2 regions of the Micromonospora sp. AMSO1212t genome follow, and region 2 is predicted to be linked to the other one. Evidence: predicted binding sites of a transcription regulator. Region 2 holds the regulator's gene; the other holds the start of a gene.

Evidence for each region. Region 2 encodes HspR, which represses chaperone genes until heat shock. Its sites were predicted from a motif close to TTGAGTNNNNNNNACTCAA; they were not measured.
Region 1: the regulator HspR is predicted to act here: its motif matches at 2,466-2,484, upstream of lon (endopeptidase La).

The regions. Positions count from the first base shown of each region.
Region 1 covers NZ_WBKS01000150.1:283-7,767, forward strand. The annotation lists partial or broken gene F8279_RS26235 (DbpA RNA binding domain-containing protein) at 1-34, shown strand, start outside; gene lon (endopeptidase La) at 107-2,443, opposite strand; gene F8279_RS26245 (Lsr2 family protein) at 2,677-3,024, shown strand; gene F8279_RS26250 (hypothetical protein) at 3,229-4,503, opposite strand; gene F8279_RS26255 (DUF2726 domain-containing protein) at 4,759-5,607, opposite strand; gene F8279_RS26260 (DICT sensory domain-containing protein) at 5,732-6,823, shown strand; gene F8279_RS26265 (helical backbone metal receptor) at 6,856-7,485, shown strand, end outside.
Region 2 covers NZ_WBKS01000052.1:5,222-12,706, reverse strand. The annotation lists gene F8279_RS15560 (ABC transporter) at 1-1,007, opposite strand, end outside; gene dnaK (molecular chaperone DnaK) at 1,218-3,080, shown strand; gene grpE (nucleotide exchange factor GrpE) at 3,129-3,866, shown strand; gene dnaJ (molecular chaperone DnaJ) at 3,946-5,130, shown strand; gene F8279_RS15540 (heat shock protein transcriptional repressor HspR) at 5,155-5,595, shown strand; gene F8279_RS15535 (hypothetical protein) at 5,773-5,979, shown strand; gene F8279_RS15530 (hypothetical protein) at 6,040-6,468, opposite strand; gene F8279_RS15525 (cation:proton antiporter) at 6,634-7,485, opposite strand, start outside.

The sequences.
Region 1 (7,485 bases), on a different contig from region 2:
CGAGCGGGGCTACGAGCGGCGCGACCGCCCCTGAGCCCGACGCGACCCGCGGGCCGGCACGACGTCGCCCCGGCCACCGTACGCACGGTGGCCGGGGCGACGGTCGTCAGGCCGCGGCGAGCGCCGGGCCGTCCAGCGACTCCGTGCCGATCTCGACCGGGCGCAGCGCCAGCGCGAGCACGTCCGCCACGTCGGACAGGGTGTGCACGGTCAGCGCCTCCCGCACCTGCGCCGGCAGGTCGTCCAGGTCCGGCTCGTTGCGCTTCGGGATGATCACCTCGGTGAGACCGGCCCGGTGCGCGGCGAGCAGCTTCTGCTTCACCCCGCCGATCGGCAGCACCCGGCCGGAGAGCGTCACCTCGCCGGTCATCCCGAACTCGGGCCGCACCGGCCGCCCGGTCACCAGGGACGCCAGCGCGGTCACCATGGTGATGCCGGCGCTCGGGCCGTCCTTGGGTACCGCGCCCGCCGGGACGTGCAGGTGGATCCGCCGCCCGGCCAGGGCGTTCGGGTCCAGGCCGTACCGCCGTCCGTTCGACCGCAGGTACGACCACGCGATGTGCGCGGACTCCTTCATCACGTCGCCGAGCTGACCGGTGAGCGTCAGCCCCGGCTCGCCCTCCATCGTGGTGGCCTCGATGAACAGCACGTCGCCACCGGCGCCGGTGACGGCCAGGCCGGTCGCCACGCCCGGTACGGCCGTCCGCTCGGCGGACTCCGGGGTGAACTTCGGCCGGCCCAGGTAGCGGGCCAGGTTGCCGGCGTCGACGCGCACCGGCGCGGAGTCCGTGGCGAGCGCGACGGCGACCTTGCGCAGGATCTTCGCGAGGGCCCGTTCGAGCTGCCGGACGCCGGCCTCCCGGGTGTACTCGCCCGCGATCAGCGCCAGCGCGTCGTCGGCGACGGTGACCTCGTCGGTGGTCAGCCCGGCCCGTTCCCGCTGCCGGGGCAGCAGGTGGTCCCGGGCGATGGCGACCTTCTCGTCCTCGGTGTAGCCGTCCAGCGCGACCAGCTCCATCCGGTCCAGCAGCGGGCCGGGGACCGCCTCGACCACGTTGGCGGTGGCCAGGAACAGCACGTCGGACAGGTCGAGGTCGACCTCGAGGTAGTGGTCGCGGAACGTGTGGTTCTGCGCCGGGTCGAGCACCTCCAGCAGGGCCGCGGCCGGGTCGCCGGCGTAGCCGGCGGCCAGCTTGTCGACCTCGTCGAGTAGCACGACCGGGTTCATCGAGCCGGCCTCGCGCAGCGCCCGCACGATCCGGCCGGGCAGCGCGCCGACGTAGGTGCGCCGGTGGCCCCGGATCTCCGCCTCGTCCCGCACACCGCCGAGGGAGACACGGACGAAGTTGCGGCCCAGCGCCCGGGCGACCGACTCGCCGAGGCTGGTCTTGCCGACACCGGGCGGGCCGGCCAGGGCCAGCACCGCGCCGGAGCCGCGTCCGCCGACCACGCCGAGGTTGCGCTCCGCGCGCCGGTTGCGCACCGCGAGGTACTCCAGGATGCGGTCCTTCACGTCGGCCAGGCCGGCGTGGTCGGCGTCGAGCACGGCCCGCGCCGCGGTCAGGTCGGTGTTGTCCTGGGTACGCGTGTTCCACGGCATCTCCAGGACGGTGTCCAGCCAGGTACGGATCCAGCCCGCCTCGGGTGAGGCGTCGCTTGCTCGTTCCAGCTTGCCGACCTCGCGCATCGCCGCCTCGCGCACGTTCTCCGGCAGCTCGGCGGACTCCACCCGGGAGCGGTAGTCGGCGGAGCCGTCCGGCTCGTCCTCACCGAGTTCCTTGCGGATCGCGGCGAGCTGCTGGCGGAGCAGGAACTCGCGCTGGGACTTCTCCAGCCCCTCGCGTACGTCGCTGTTGATCTGCTCGGTGACCTCCTGCTCGGCCAGGTGTTCCCGCACCCAGCCGACGAGCAGTTCCAGCCGGGCGGTGACGTCCGGCGCGGCGAGCAGCTCGGTCTTCTGCGCCAGGCTGAGCCAGGGCGCGTAGCCGGCCGAGTCGGCCAGCTCGGACAGGTCGGTCATCCGCTCCATCGCGTCGATCACCTGCCAGGCGCCGCGCTGCTGCAGCACGGACGTCATGAGCGCGCGGTACTCGCGGGCGAGTTCCCGGGCGCGGCCCGCCGGTGCGGGCTCGTCGAGTGTGGTCGCCTCGACCCAGAGCGCGGCGCCGGGCCCGGGCACGCCGGAGCCGATGCGGGCCCGGGCCAGACCACGGATGACCGCCGCCGGCTCGCCGCTGGGCAGCCGGCCCACCTTCTCGATCGTGGCGACCACGCCGACGGAGCCGTACTCGCCGTCGATGCGGGGTACGGCCAGCAGTTCCTTGTCGCCGGTGGCGCGCGCCGCGTCGACGGCGGCCTGGGTCGTCGGGTCGAGGGTCACCGGGATGACCATCCCGGGCAGCAGGACGGCGTCGGTCAGGGGAAGTACCGGAAGAGTTGCCATCGAACACCTGCCATCACGTTGATTGAGCGTGTCTGGCTCAAGTAACAAAACGTGTCCCTTGTTCCGGGTTGTGACCCGCGCCACTCCGGAGCGCCACGTTCCCGCGCTGCGCACCCAATGGCGGGACCGTTTACCGCGACCCGCCGAATGGAGAAGGCGGCTATTGTTGCGGAATTACCGCGCGGTAGGTCAAACTCTTAGCCACACCCCGCCCGACACAGGGAGTAATGGCGATGGCAAGGAAAGTAATCACCGTTCTGACCGACGACCTCGACGGCGGAAAGGCCGATCGGACCGTCGAGTTCAGCCTGGACGGCGTGGCGTACACGATCGACGTCTCCGACGAGAACGCGGGCGTCCTGCGCAAGGCGCTGGATCCGTACATCAGCGCTGGCAGGCGAATCGGCCGGGGAGCGCCCGAGGTCACCCGCGGCGCCCGCCGCACCACCCGGCCGAGCACCTCGGGAATGGACCGCGAGCAGAACCGCGCCATCCGGGAATGGGCCGCCAAGAACGGGTTCGAGATTTCCGAGCGCGGCCGCATCCCGGTGTCCGTGGTCGAGGCGTACAAGAACCGCTGACCGCCACCGGTTCACCGTCGGGCATCCCGGGGTCACGCTGAGAAATCGGTGTGGCCCCGATCGGCTTTCTACGGTTGCTGCTTTTCATCCGACCGGATACCACCGGCATGAAATTTCCTCCAGGATCGGCTCCCACCGCGCCCATACGCGAAACGGCCGCGGCCGCCCGGAGGAGTCCCCGGACGGCCGCGGCCGTTCGTCCGCTCAGTTGACCCGGATGCGCACCACGTCGATGGCGGGGGTCTGGTTTGCCCGCTCCATCATCGGGATGCGGTGCGAGCCGTCACCGGCCCAGACCGCGCACTGCGCCACGCCCGACTGCGCCAGGCCCGGGATCTGAATCAGCACGTCGTCCGGCTGGTTGCCGCCGCGCCCGTCCTCGGTGGCGACGAAGAAGGCCGGCACGTCCTGCGGGTTCGGGGGCTGCCGGTTGCTGCCGAGCATCCGGCAGGCGGTGTGGAAGTGTCCGCGCACCAGGCCCTCACCGTTGAGCAGCGAGCTCTCCAGGTAGTAGCCGCCCTGGCCGGCGGCGAGGAAGCGGTCCCGCACCAGGTTCTTGGTGGTGACCCGGAGCGTGAACGGCTGGTTGCGCCGCACCTGGTTCGGGAACTGCGTGATCAGCAGCGACGGGTTGTTCGCCGCGGCGCCCACCTCACCGAACGCGGTGCTCACGCACCGGTTGCCGTTCTGGAAACCGTCGTGGGCCTGAAGCTGGCTGTCGGAGCAGTCCTTGGCGAGCACGTTCAGGCCGTTGCCGCCGCCGTTGTTCTGGCCACCGCCGTTGTTGTTCCCGCCGCCGTTGTTGCCGCCGTTGTTGCCGCCGTTCTGGCCTCCGTTGTTGCCGCCGTTCTGGCCCCCGTTGTTGCCGGGAGTGTCGGTCAGCGCGCACTGGGCGAGCTGGTCCAGGCCCTGCGGGCGCTGGGCGACCCGGCCGATGGCGGTGGCGATCCGGTTGAGCGCCGCGGTCCGCTTGTCCGCGAGCGGACGCAGGATCGCGTTGTTGATGAAGTCGCCGCCGTTGCGCCCCTCCGCGGCGAGCCGCCGGTTCGCGTCGGCGATCTGGGACTCCAGCAGCGCCAGGGTGCGGTCCACCTCGGCGCGGGCCCGGTCGGGCACCTGCGGCAGCCGGCCACGGACGTCCGGGCAGGCCACGGTCGGGGTGCCGGCGCCGGCGCCGCCCGCGTTGGTCTGCTGGCACTCGGCCGGTGACATCTGGCCGTCGCCCCAGTGGCTGCGGACCCAGCGGCCGTTCTGCCAGGTACGGGTGGTGCTGCCCTGGCCGTTCGGGGCGGTCGCCCCCGGGCTCGCGGGCACGCAGGACGCCGACGCGGCGCGGGTGGTCGTCCGCCGGTCCTGGGCGGACGAGATCTGGGTGACGGCGACGATGCCGCCGAAGACCGCGAGCGTGCCGACCACCGCCAGCAACCGCTTGCTCCGCGCGTTACCGGATGACCGGCGCGCCCGTGTGGACCTGCGCATCGAATTGCTCTCCTTCTCGATCCGGTAGTTGACTGGTGATCCCGGCGGACCGACGAATTCGGGGTGTGAGATCACTGCGACGCTCAGTCGCACGTCAATGGCCGACGATGCCCTTTCCGCACCGTCTCCGCGCCGTCCGGGCGCGGCGGGGAAGACCTGCATCCATTCCCGATGAGGTACGGAGCGCCGTCGGCGAAGGTTCAACCGGAGATCGGAAAAAAATCGAAAGTCGCCGTCCTCGCCGGCGAGGACGGCTCAGTCGGCGCAGAGATGGTCGAAGGCGAACCCGCCGTCGAAGGAGTCCCGCCGCGCGGCCAGCGCGCGTACCCGCCGGAGAAGCTCGTCACGGTCCAGCAGGGACGGCGCGGCGCCGTCGAGGTCACGCAGCCGCTCCCCCAGCGCCACCACGGCCAGGTCCTCGGCGAGCCGCCCCGGCTCGACGCCGCAGGAGAAGCCGCGCGAGGCCAGCCGGACCCGCTCCAGCAGGCAGCGGCCGGACCGCACCTCGGCCCAGGCCCAGCCCTCCGCCGGGCCGTCTGTCCAGCGCACGTGCAGGCCGCGCACGATCGGATCGGCGATCCGGCCCGCCACGTACGCCTCGACCGCCTCGACCCGGGCCAGCGCGCCCAGGTCGTTCACCGGCCCCTGCCGGCCGTCCGGCAGGCGGCCGATGATGTCCCGGAAGCCGACCGCGTCGCCGCCGTCCGGGTCGGTGCCGTCGGCGTAGGCCCGCGCGTCCAGCACGTACTCGGCGAACCGGCGGACCTGCTCCGCGCCGCCCAACGCCGGCGACTCGACGCGCAGCAACGGCAGGCCGACGGCGGCGCAGACCGCGTCGGTCAGCCGTTCGGACCGCCGGGCGGGCGATCCGTCGGGGACGGGCGCGGTGAAGCGCACCGCGAAGCGCGGCAGCCCGGTGTCGGCGGCGCAGACCACCAGGTCGAGCGACGCCCGCCCGGCGGTGCTCCACTGGCTGCCGGTGACCCCCGGCGGGCGGCCCTGCACCATCTCGCCGAGCCGCCGCCTGCCGTGGCCGACGTGGCCGGCACGGACCAGGGACGGCGCGACGCCGGGCGGGACCGGCCGCAGCCAGGAGGCGGTCACGCTGCCTGTGCTAGTCATCTCGCCCCGATCCCCCTCGCCCGGCCGACGTCCGAGTGTAGGCGCTGCGGCGCGACCGGTCCGGCCGACCGGTGCGCTACCGCGCCCGTCCCTCTAGGCTCTGCCCGTGCCCAGCGGACGGACCCCGGAACAGTTCACCAAACGCAGCCTCGTCGCCGTCTCCCACGCCATCGAACGCGCCGCGCTCGCCGAGGCCGAGGACGGCCCGCTCGTCGTGCTCGCGCTGTTCCAGCGGCTGCCGTACTTCGCCCGGGAGCGCGAGGTCTACCGGCGCATCGCCGGCCGCGCCGCCGTGACGGTGGTGGCGATGGTCGGCGGACCGCCGTCCGACCTGCCCGAGGGCGCCTACGGCGTGGCGCTGGACGAGGCGGAGGCGCTCGCCCGGGAGTGGACGGTGGTGGCGCTGAGCCCGCGTTTCGGCGCCACAGTCGTCGCACACGACCGGGCCGAGGTGGCGCCCACGCCGACGCTGGAGTCCGGCCGCCTGTTCGAGGGGCGCTGGGGCTTCCGCCGCGACGAGGCGCTGCACGAGGCGATCCGGCTGCGCGAACAGCTCGCCGAGCGGCTGCCCGCCGCGGCACGTAACGCGCTGGACGAGGCGATCGCCCGGGTGCGGGACATCCCGGCCGGGCCGGGCGAACCGCGCGCCGAGGCGGCACTGCGGCTGCTGGCCCGCCGCGGCGACCGGAACAACCAGCCGGTCGAGCCGGCCGAGACGATGCTGGACGAACCCGGCCTGGCCCGGTGGTCCGGCGCGGACGGGGTGACCGCCTCCGGCACGCTGCCGGTGGCGCTGGTCGGCCTGCGGGTGGACGCGCCGCCCGGCTCGCCGGAACGCTTCGGCCGCCGCGGTGTCGCCCGGGAGGGGCACGCCGTGCTCACCGCGATCACCGCCGTGCTGCGGCCGGTCGACCGCGCGCTGCGCGTCACCGAGAACGAGTTCCAGCTCCTCCTGCCGGGGCTCGACGAGCCGGCAGCGCTGGAGGTGGTACGCCGGCTGCACGACGCGATCGGCGCGCTGGCCCGCTCGTACCCGTTCATGGCGTACACCGTGCACGCGGCGGTCGGGGTGACCACCCGGCGGCCGCTGCCCACGGCGGACCTGCGCGCGGCGGTCGACTGGGCGGCACGCAAGGGCGTGCCGGTGGCGGGCCTGCCGACGGAGACCGCCGACGCCGTGGCCGCGCCGGCCCACTGACCGGCCGGTCCGGCTCGAGGGGAGGAGACGCGGTGCGGGTGGTGTCGCTGGTGCCGTCGCTGACCGAGGCGGTCGCGGCCACCCGCCCGGAGGTGCTGGTCGGGGCGACCGACTGGTGCACCCATCCGGAAGGGCTGGACGTCGCCCGGGTCGGCGGTACGAAGTACCCGGACCTGGACCGGGTGCTCGCGCTGGAGCCGGATCTGGTGCTGCTCAACGAGGAGGAGAACCGGCTGGCCGACGCCGAGGCGCTGCGCTCGGCCGGGGTGCCGGTCCGGGTCACCTTCCCGCGTACCGTGCCGGAGGCGCTCGACCAGCTCGGTGAGCTGGTGGTCGCGCTCGGTGCGCCGGCCGAGCCGCCGTGGCTGCGCTCGGCCCGCCGCGCGTGGGCCGCGCTACCCGCGCCGGGACGGGTCCGCACCGCCGTGGTGCCGGTGTGGCGGCGGCCGTGGGTGGTGCTGGGGCGGGACACGTTCGCCGGGGACGTGCTGGCCCGGCTCGGTGTCCGCAACGGCTGGGCCGACGACGCGGAACGCTATCCCCGGCCGAGCCTGGACGCGCTGCGCGCCCGGACGCCGGACCTGGTGGTGCTGCCCGACGAGCCGTACCGGTTCACCGCCGACGACGGGCCGGAGGCGTTCCCCGGCGTGCCGGCGGCGCTG
Region 2 (7,485 bases):
CGCTCGTCCAGCGCGTCGGCGGCGGTGACCTGCTCGTCGGCGGCCTCGGCCAGCGTCTCGACGACCGGGTGCAGCGCGGCGAGCGCCCCGTCGAGCGTCTGCCGGACCACAGCGGCGCGGGCCTCGGCGTCGGCGGCGAGCCGGGCGAACCAGTCGCTCAGCGGCGCGGTGATCCGGTCCGGCAGCAGCCCCTGCCCGTCCACCCAGGTCTCCGGCAGCACGAACAGCGGCGAGGCGCCCAGCTCCTGCTCGGCGAGCATCTCGGACAGGTGGGTGGCGATCTCGTCGGCGGCCTCCGGGGGTACCCGGTCCAGCACCATCGCCACGGCGGTGCCCCGGGCGCGGGCGCTGCGCAGCAGTTCCCAGGGGACGGCGTCGGCGTACCGGGCGGCGGTGGTGACGAACAGCCAGAGGTCGGCGGCGGCGAGCAGCTGACCGGCGAGCGCCCGGTTGGCGTCGACCACCGAGTCGATGTCGGGCGCGTCGAGGAAGGCCAGGCCGGGCGGCAGCGCCGGTGCGGTGACCAGGTGCAGGGTGCCCGGCTGCTCGCTCGGCTCGGTGGTCCGGGTCAGGCCGGGCAGCAGCTCGCCCTGCCGGAACCAGGCCGCGTCGGTCGGGCTGCACACCAGCACCGGGGAGCGGGTGGTGGGGCGGAGCACACCCGCCGCGCTGACCCGCGCCTGGACCAGGCTGTTGACGAGCGTCGACTTGCCGGCGCCGGTGGAGCCGCCGACGACCACCAGGAGCGGCGCGTCGAGCCGGGCCAGCCGGGGCAACAGGTAGTCGTCGAGCTGGTCGGTGAGGCTCGTTGCGGCGTGCCGGGCCGGCTCGGCCGAGGGCAGGGCGAGCGGGAAGCGGGCCGCACTGATCGCCGCGCGCAGGCCGGTGAGCGCGGCGGGCAGGCCGTCGGCGGCGTGAGCAGGCTGGTCGTCGCCCGTGGTGGCTCCGGTGCGGGCTGCGACGGCGGGCGCGCCGGCACGGGTGGCGGAATCGCCATGCGTCGTCACCGCTAAAGCGTGCCCGACCGACGCAAGGTAAGACAACCGGACAGTAGTAACGGTCGGGTTGCGCCAGGTCGGCTCAACCCCGACTTGCGGATTGGCGATCGCGTGGCACTATTGAGTCAAGTTCACTCAACTTGTGGTGCGGCCGCTTCCGGGCGGCCCGCCGGGCAGGCCGTCTGACCTGCTCACCCGTTACGAAGCGAGGAAGCGAACATGGCACGTGCGGTCGGCATCGACCTCGGCACGACGAACTCCTGCGTCAGCGTTCTCGAGGGCGGTGAGCCCACCGTCATCGCCAACGCCGAGGGCTCGCGTACGACTCCCTCGATCGTCGCGTTCGCCCGCAACGGCGAGGTGCTCGTCGGTGAGGTCGCCAAGCGCCAGGCGGTGACCAACCCCGACCGGACCATCCGGTCGGTCAAGCGTGAGATCGGCACCAACTGGACCGTCGACATCGACGGCAAGAAGTACACCCCGCAGGAGATCTCGGCGCGCACGCTGATGAAGCTCAAGCGGGACGCCGAGGCGTACCTGGGCGAGCAGATCACCGACGCGGTGATCACCGTCCCGGCCTACTTCAACGACGGGCAGCGCCAGGCCACCAAGGAGGCCGGTGAGATCGCCGGCTTCAACGTGCTGCGGATCGTGAACGAGCCGACCGCGGCGGCCCTGGCGTACGGCCTGGACAAGGGCTCCAAGGAGCAGACCGTCCTGGTCTTCGACCTCGGTGGCGGCACCTTCGACGTGTCGCTGCTGGAGCTGGCCGAGGGCGTGGTGGAGGTCAAGTCCACCAGCGGTGACAACCAGCTCGGTGGTGACGACTGGGACCAGCGCATCATCGACCACCTGGTGAAGACGTTCCGCGGCGAGCACGGCATCGACCTCTCGCAGGACAAGATGGCCATGCAGCGGCTCAAGGAGGCGGCCGAGAAGGCCAAGATCGAGCTGTCCGCCGCCACCACCAGCAACATCAACCTGCCGTACATCACCGCCGGTTCGGCCGGCCCGCTGCACCTGGACGTGACGCTCAGCCGCGCCGAGTTCCAGCGCATGACGCAGGACCTGCTGGACCGCTGCAAGGGCCCGTTCGAGCAGGCCGTGAAGGACGCCGGCATCAAGATCTCCGACGTCGACCACGTCATCCTGGTCGGCGGCTCGACCCGTATGCCGGCCGTGACCGACCTGGTCAAGCAGCTCACCGGCCGCGACCCGAACAAGGGCGTCAACCCGGACGAGGTCGTCGCCGTCGGCGCCGCACTCCAGGCCGGTGTGCTCAAGGGCGAGGTCAAGGACGTCCTGCTGCTCGACGTGACCCCGCTGAGCCTGGGCATCGAGACCAAGGGCGGCATCTTCACCAAGCTCATCGAGCGCAACACCACCATCCCGACCAAGCGCTCCGAGGTGTTCACCACCGCCGACGACAACCAGCCGTCGGTGCTGATCCAGGTGTTCCAGGGCGAGCGGGACATCGCCGCCTACAACAAGAAGCTCGGCACCTTCGAGCTGACCGGTCTCCCGCCGGCCCCGCGCGGCGTGCCGCAGATCGAGGTCACGTTCGACATCGACGCCAACGGCATCGTGAACGTGCACGCCAAGGATCTGGGCACCGGCAAGGAGCAGAAGATGACGATCACCGGCGGCTCCTCGCTGCCGAAGGACGACATCGAGCGGATGCGCCGGGACGCCGAGGAGCACGCCGACGAGGACAAGCGTCGCCGTGAGGAGGCCGAGACCCGCAACGTGGCCGAGGCGCTCCAGTGGCAGACCGAGAAGTTCCTCGCCGAGAGCGGTGACAAGCTGCCCGGCGAGAACCGTGACCAGCTCAACGAGGCGCTCGGCGAGCTGCGCAGCGCGCTCGGCGGGCAGGACATCGAGAAGATCAAGTCCGCCCACGAGAAGCTGGCGCAGGTATCCCAGCAGGCGGGCTCGCTGCTCTACGCCCAGCAGCAGGAGGGCGAGCAGACCGCCCCGGGCGCGGCCGGGCCGGGTGCCGGCGCGGGTGCGGCCGGTGGCCCGAAGGCCGGTGGCGACGACGACGTGGTCGACGCGGAGATCGTGGACGAGGACAAGAAGTGACATCCGGTCCCGGACACGATTCGCACGGCAGAGGGATGAGGTAACCGCATGACGGACAAGCCACGAGCGGCCGACCCGGGTGCCACCGGGTCGGCGCCGGGCGCCGGCAAGGACACCGGCGACGAACCCCGGGTCGTCATCCGCGACAAGCGCAAGCTCGGCAAGGTGACCGAGCAGCCGGCGAACAACGTCTCGGCGGCCGACGCGGCCGCCGACGCGCCCGCCGAAGGGCTGGTCGAGGAGGCCGAGGTCGTGGTCGACGAGATCGGCGGCGAGGCCGAGGTCAGCGGTCCGACCGTGGTCGACTCGCCAGCCGAACCGGACGGCGGGACCGGCACGGACGCGCCGCTCGGCGCCGAGCTGGAGTCGCTCCGCACCGACCTGGAGGAGCGCACCCGCGACCTCCAGCGGGTGACCGCGGAGTACGCCAACTACCGCAAGCGGGTCGACCGGGACCGCAACCTGGTCCAGGAGCAGGCCACCGGGGCGGTGCTCACCGCGCTGCTGCCGATCCTCGACGACCTGGACCGGGCCCGCGAGCACGGCGACCTGGTGGGCCCGTTCGGCAGCGTGGCCGAGCAGCTCACCGGCGCGCTCGCCAAGTTCGGCCTGACCGCGTTCGGCGAGAAGGGTGACCCGTTCGACCCGACCCGGCACGAGGCGGTGGCGCACCAGACCTCGGCCGACGTGACGGAGCCGACCTGCGTACAGGTCATGCGGCGCGGTTACCAACTCGGCGAGCGGCTGCTGCGGCCCGCCATGGTCGCGGTCGCGGACCCGGAGTAGTGCCGACCCGCGACGTCCCGCCCGCCCGCACCGGGCGGGCGGGACGACCGGGATTCGACCCGTGGAAGGGGGTGGACCGGTGAGTTCCAAGGACTGGATCGAGAAGGACTACTACGCCGCGTTGGGCGTGGACAAGTCCGCCTCCTCGGACGAGATCAAGAAGGCGTACCGCAAGTTGGCCCGGGAGTCGCACCCGGACCACAACCCCGGCGACACCGGCGCGGAGGAGCGGTTCAAGACCGTCTCCGAGGCGTACGCGGTGCTCGGTGACGAGAAGAAGCGCCGCGAGTACGACGAGATGCGCTCGCTGTTCGGTTCCGGCGCCTTCCGGCGTGGCGCGCGCGGCGCGGGGCAGCCGGGCGGCATGCCGTTCGACGTCTCCGACCTGTTCGGCGGCGGCGCCGGCGGTGGCGACAACCGGTTCAGCGGCGGCGGTTTCACCGACCTGTTCAGCTCGATCTTCTCCGGCGGCGGTGCCGGCGGCCCGGCGCGTCCGCGCGGCCCGGCCCGCGGCCGGGACGTCGAGACCGAGGTGGCGCTCGACTTCGAAGACGCGGTACGCGGCGTCACGCTGCCGCTGACGCTGCGCGCCCCCGGGGTCTGCGACACCTGCCACGGCAACGGCGCGAAGCCCGGCACCCAGCCGGTGGCCTGCCCGGTCTGCCACGGCGCCGGGGTGACCACCCGCAACCAGGGGTCGTTCAGTTTCTCCGAGCCGTGCCGCAACTGCCAGGGCGTCGGCACGATCGTCGAGGAGAAGTGCCCGGAGTGCCACGGCACCGGCGGGGTCACCAAGAGCCGCACGCTGAACGTGCGCTTCCCGGCCGGTGTGGCCGACGGGCAGCGGATCCGCCTGGCCGGCCGAGGCGAGCCCGGCGAACGGGGCGGTCCGGCGGGCGACCTGTTCGTACAGGTGAAGGTCCGCCCGGACGAGCTGTTCGGGCGTACCGGGGACGACCTGACCCTGAACGTCCCGATCACGTACGCCGAGGCGGTTCTCGGCACGGACCTGCGCGTACCGACCCTGGACGGGACGGTGACCCTGCGGGTGCCACCGGGTACGCCCAGCGGGCGGGTGCTGCGCGCCCGCGGCAAGGGCGTCGTACGCAAGGACGGCCGCGCCGGTGACCTGCTGGTCACGCTCGACGTGGTGGTCCCGGCGAAGGTGTCGGACGAGGCGCGGGCGGCGCTGGAGACCTTCGCGGCGCAGACCCCGCCCGCCGCGCGGGAACATCTCGACGCGCGGGTACGTCGATTCAGTTGAGGTCGGCAGCGGAGGTGAGCGGGCATGTCGGAGGAGTACGTCGGCTCGGGTGACCCGGCCTACGAGGCCAAGGTCTTGATGATCTCGGTGGCCGCGCGGATGGCGGGGATGCACCCCCAGACGCTGCGCCAGTACGACCGGCTGGGCCTGGTGCAGGCCGGCCGGGCGTCCGGTGGCGGTCGCCGGTACAGCGTCCGGGACGTGGTGCTGCTCCGCGAGGTGCAGCGGCTCAGCCAGGACGACGGGATCAACCTGGCCGGGGTCAAGCGGATCATCGCGCTGGAGCGGCTGCTCGAAGAGGCGCAGCAGCGGGTGGCCCGGCTGGAGGCGGAACTGGACGCCGCGTACCGGCGGATCGCCGAGCTGGAGTCGCTCGGCGGCTTCCCCCGCGGCGACCTCGTGCCCACCAACCGCACGTCCACCGCGCTCGTCGTCTGGCGTCCGCGCCGCGCTCCCGACCGCTGACCTCGTACCGGAAGGCCGGCGCGCCCCGCTCCCCCGGGGCCGCGCCGGCCTTCGTCGTTCCCCGGGCGGTTCGCGGGCCGGGTCAGGGGAAAGCGGGCGTACGGCAGGGCGGGGTCAACTACGCTTTTCGCAGGGGGCAAATGCCTCAAAGCGGATTCCGGGCTGACGGGGGGAGTCATGACGGAACCGGCGAAGAAGGTGGCCGAGCGCGCGGAGGAACGGCTGGAGAAGGTGGCCGAGAACGTCCGCGAGCGGTTCGACCGGGTCACCGAGGGACGCTTCAGCGACAAGGTCAAGGAAGGGCGCTTCGCCGACCAGACGGACCACGGCGTGGACCGGGCACGGGACGACGAGCGGCGCAAGAAGCAGGGCGGGTCGACCTGACGATCCGCTGACGTGCGGGCCGGGATCCACGGGGGATCCCGGCCCGTTCGCCGTTGGCCGTCAGAGGCGGCGGTTCTCGCGGACCAGGCCGCCCTCGCACCAGTCCCGGTAGACGAAGAGATCCGGCCGGGCGAGCAGCACCCGGCTGTTGTGCGCCCAGTTGCGCATCAGGTCGTCGCCGGACTTCTCGGCCTGCTCGACCAGCTTGCGGAACCGGCGCTTGGGGTGGGCGCGGAAGTTCGTCCGGATGCCGTCGGCGGCGTAGATGTAGAGGCAGTGCAGCGTGAACCGCCGCGCCGGGCAGCCCTGGTCCATCGCCAGATCGAACAGCGTCTGCACCAGATGGTCACCGGCGACCAGCAGGTCCCAGTCGGGCGGCATCGAGGTCAGCGGCACCGAATCCGGTTGATAGGCCCACGCCCGGAGTTCGGCGGGCGAGGGATCGACCGGGTTGGCGAAGCCGTGGAACGTCTCTTCCTGCACGCTCACCGGCCGACCTTCCGCTTGCGCTGGCGGGGGCGCAGGCCACCCGCGGACCCTGGCTGCTGGGCCGAAACGTTAACGCGGTTGGACGGAGCAGTGGTAGACCTTCCCGGGATCAATTTGACAACGCCGGGCCGGATCTGCCCCACGGCTGATCCGGCCCGGTCCGGGTCAGTCGGCGGAGCCCAGGGGCAGCGGTGCGGGCGGCCGTGCGGCGGCGGCGCGGCTGCGCAGCCACTGCTTGAACCACGGGGTGTCGGGCAGGCGGGCGAGCAGCGGCCCGGTCACCACCGTGATCAACACGTACGCGGTGGCGAGCGCGGCGAGCTTCGGCTCCACCGGGTAGATGGCCGCGACGGCCAGCCCGGCGATGACGATGGAGAACTCGCCGCGCGGGGTCAGCGCCAGGCCGGCCCGCCAGCGGCCGGGCTCGGCGATCCCGGCCCGGCGGGCGGCCAGGTAGCCGGTGGCCACCTTCGTCGCCATGGTCACCACTGCGAGCAGCAGCGCGGGCAGCAGTACCGGCGGCATGTCCAGCGGGTTGGTCACCAGCCCGAAGAACACGAAGAAGACCGCGGCGAACAGGTCACGCAGCGGGGAGAGCAACTCGGTGGCGTGGTGCGCCACCGGCCCGGACAGCGCGATGCCGACCAGGAACGCGCCGACGGCCGCTGACACCTGGAGCTTGGCCGCGACACCGGCGACCAGCAGGGTCAGGCCGAGGACCCCGAGCAGCAGCGCCTCCGGATCCTTGGCGGAGAGCGCGGCGGAGATCAGGTGGCCGTACCGGATGGCCACGGCCAGCACGACGACCACGGTGAACACCGCGACGGCGAGTGCGATGCCGCCCTTGACCAGGCCGACCCCCGCGAGCAGCGCGGTGACCAGGGGCAGGTAGAGGGCCATCGCCAGGTCCTCGATGACCAGGACGGAGAGGATCACCGGGGTCTCCCGGTTACCGACCCGGCCCAGGTCGCCGAGCACCTTGGCGATCACGCCGGACGACGACACCCAGGTCACGCC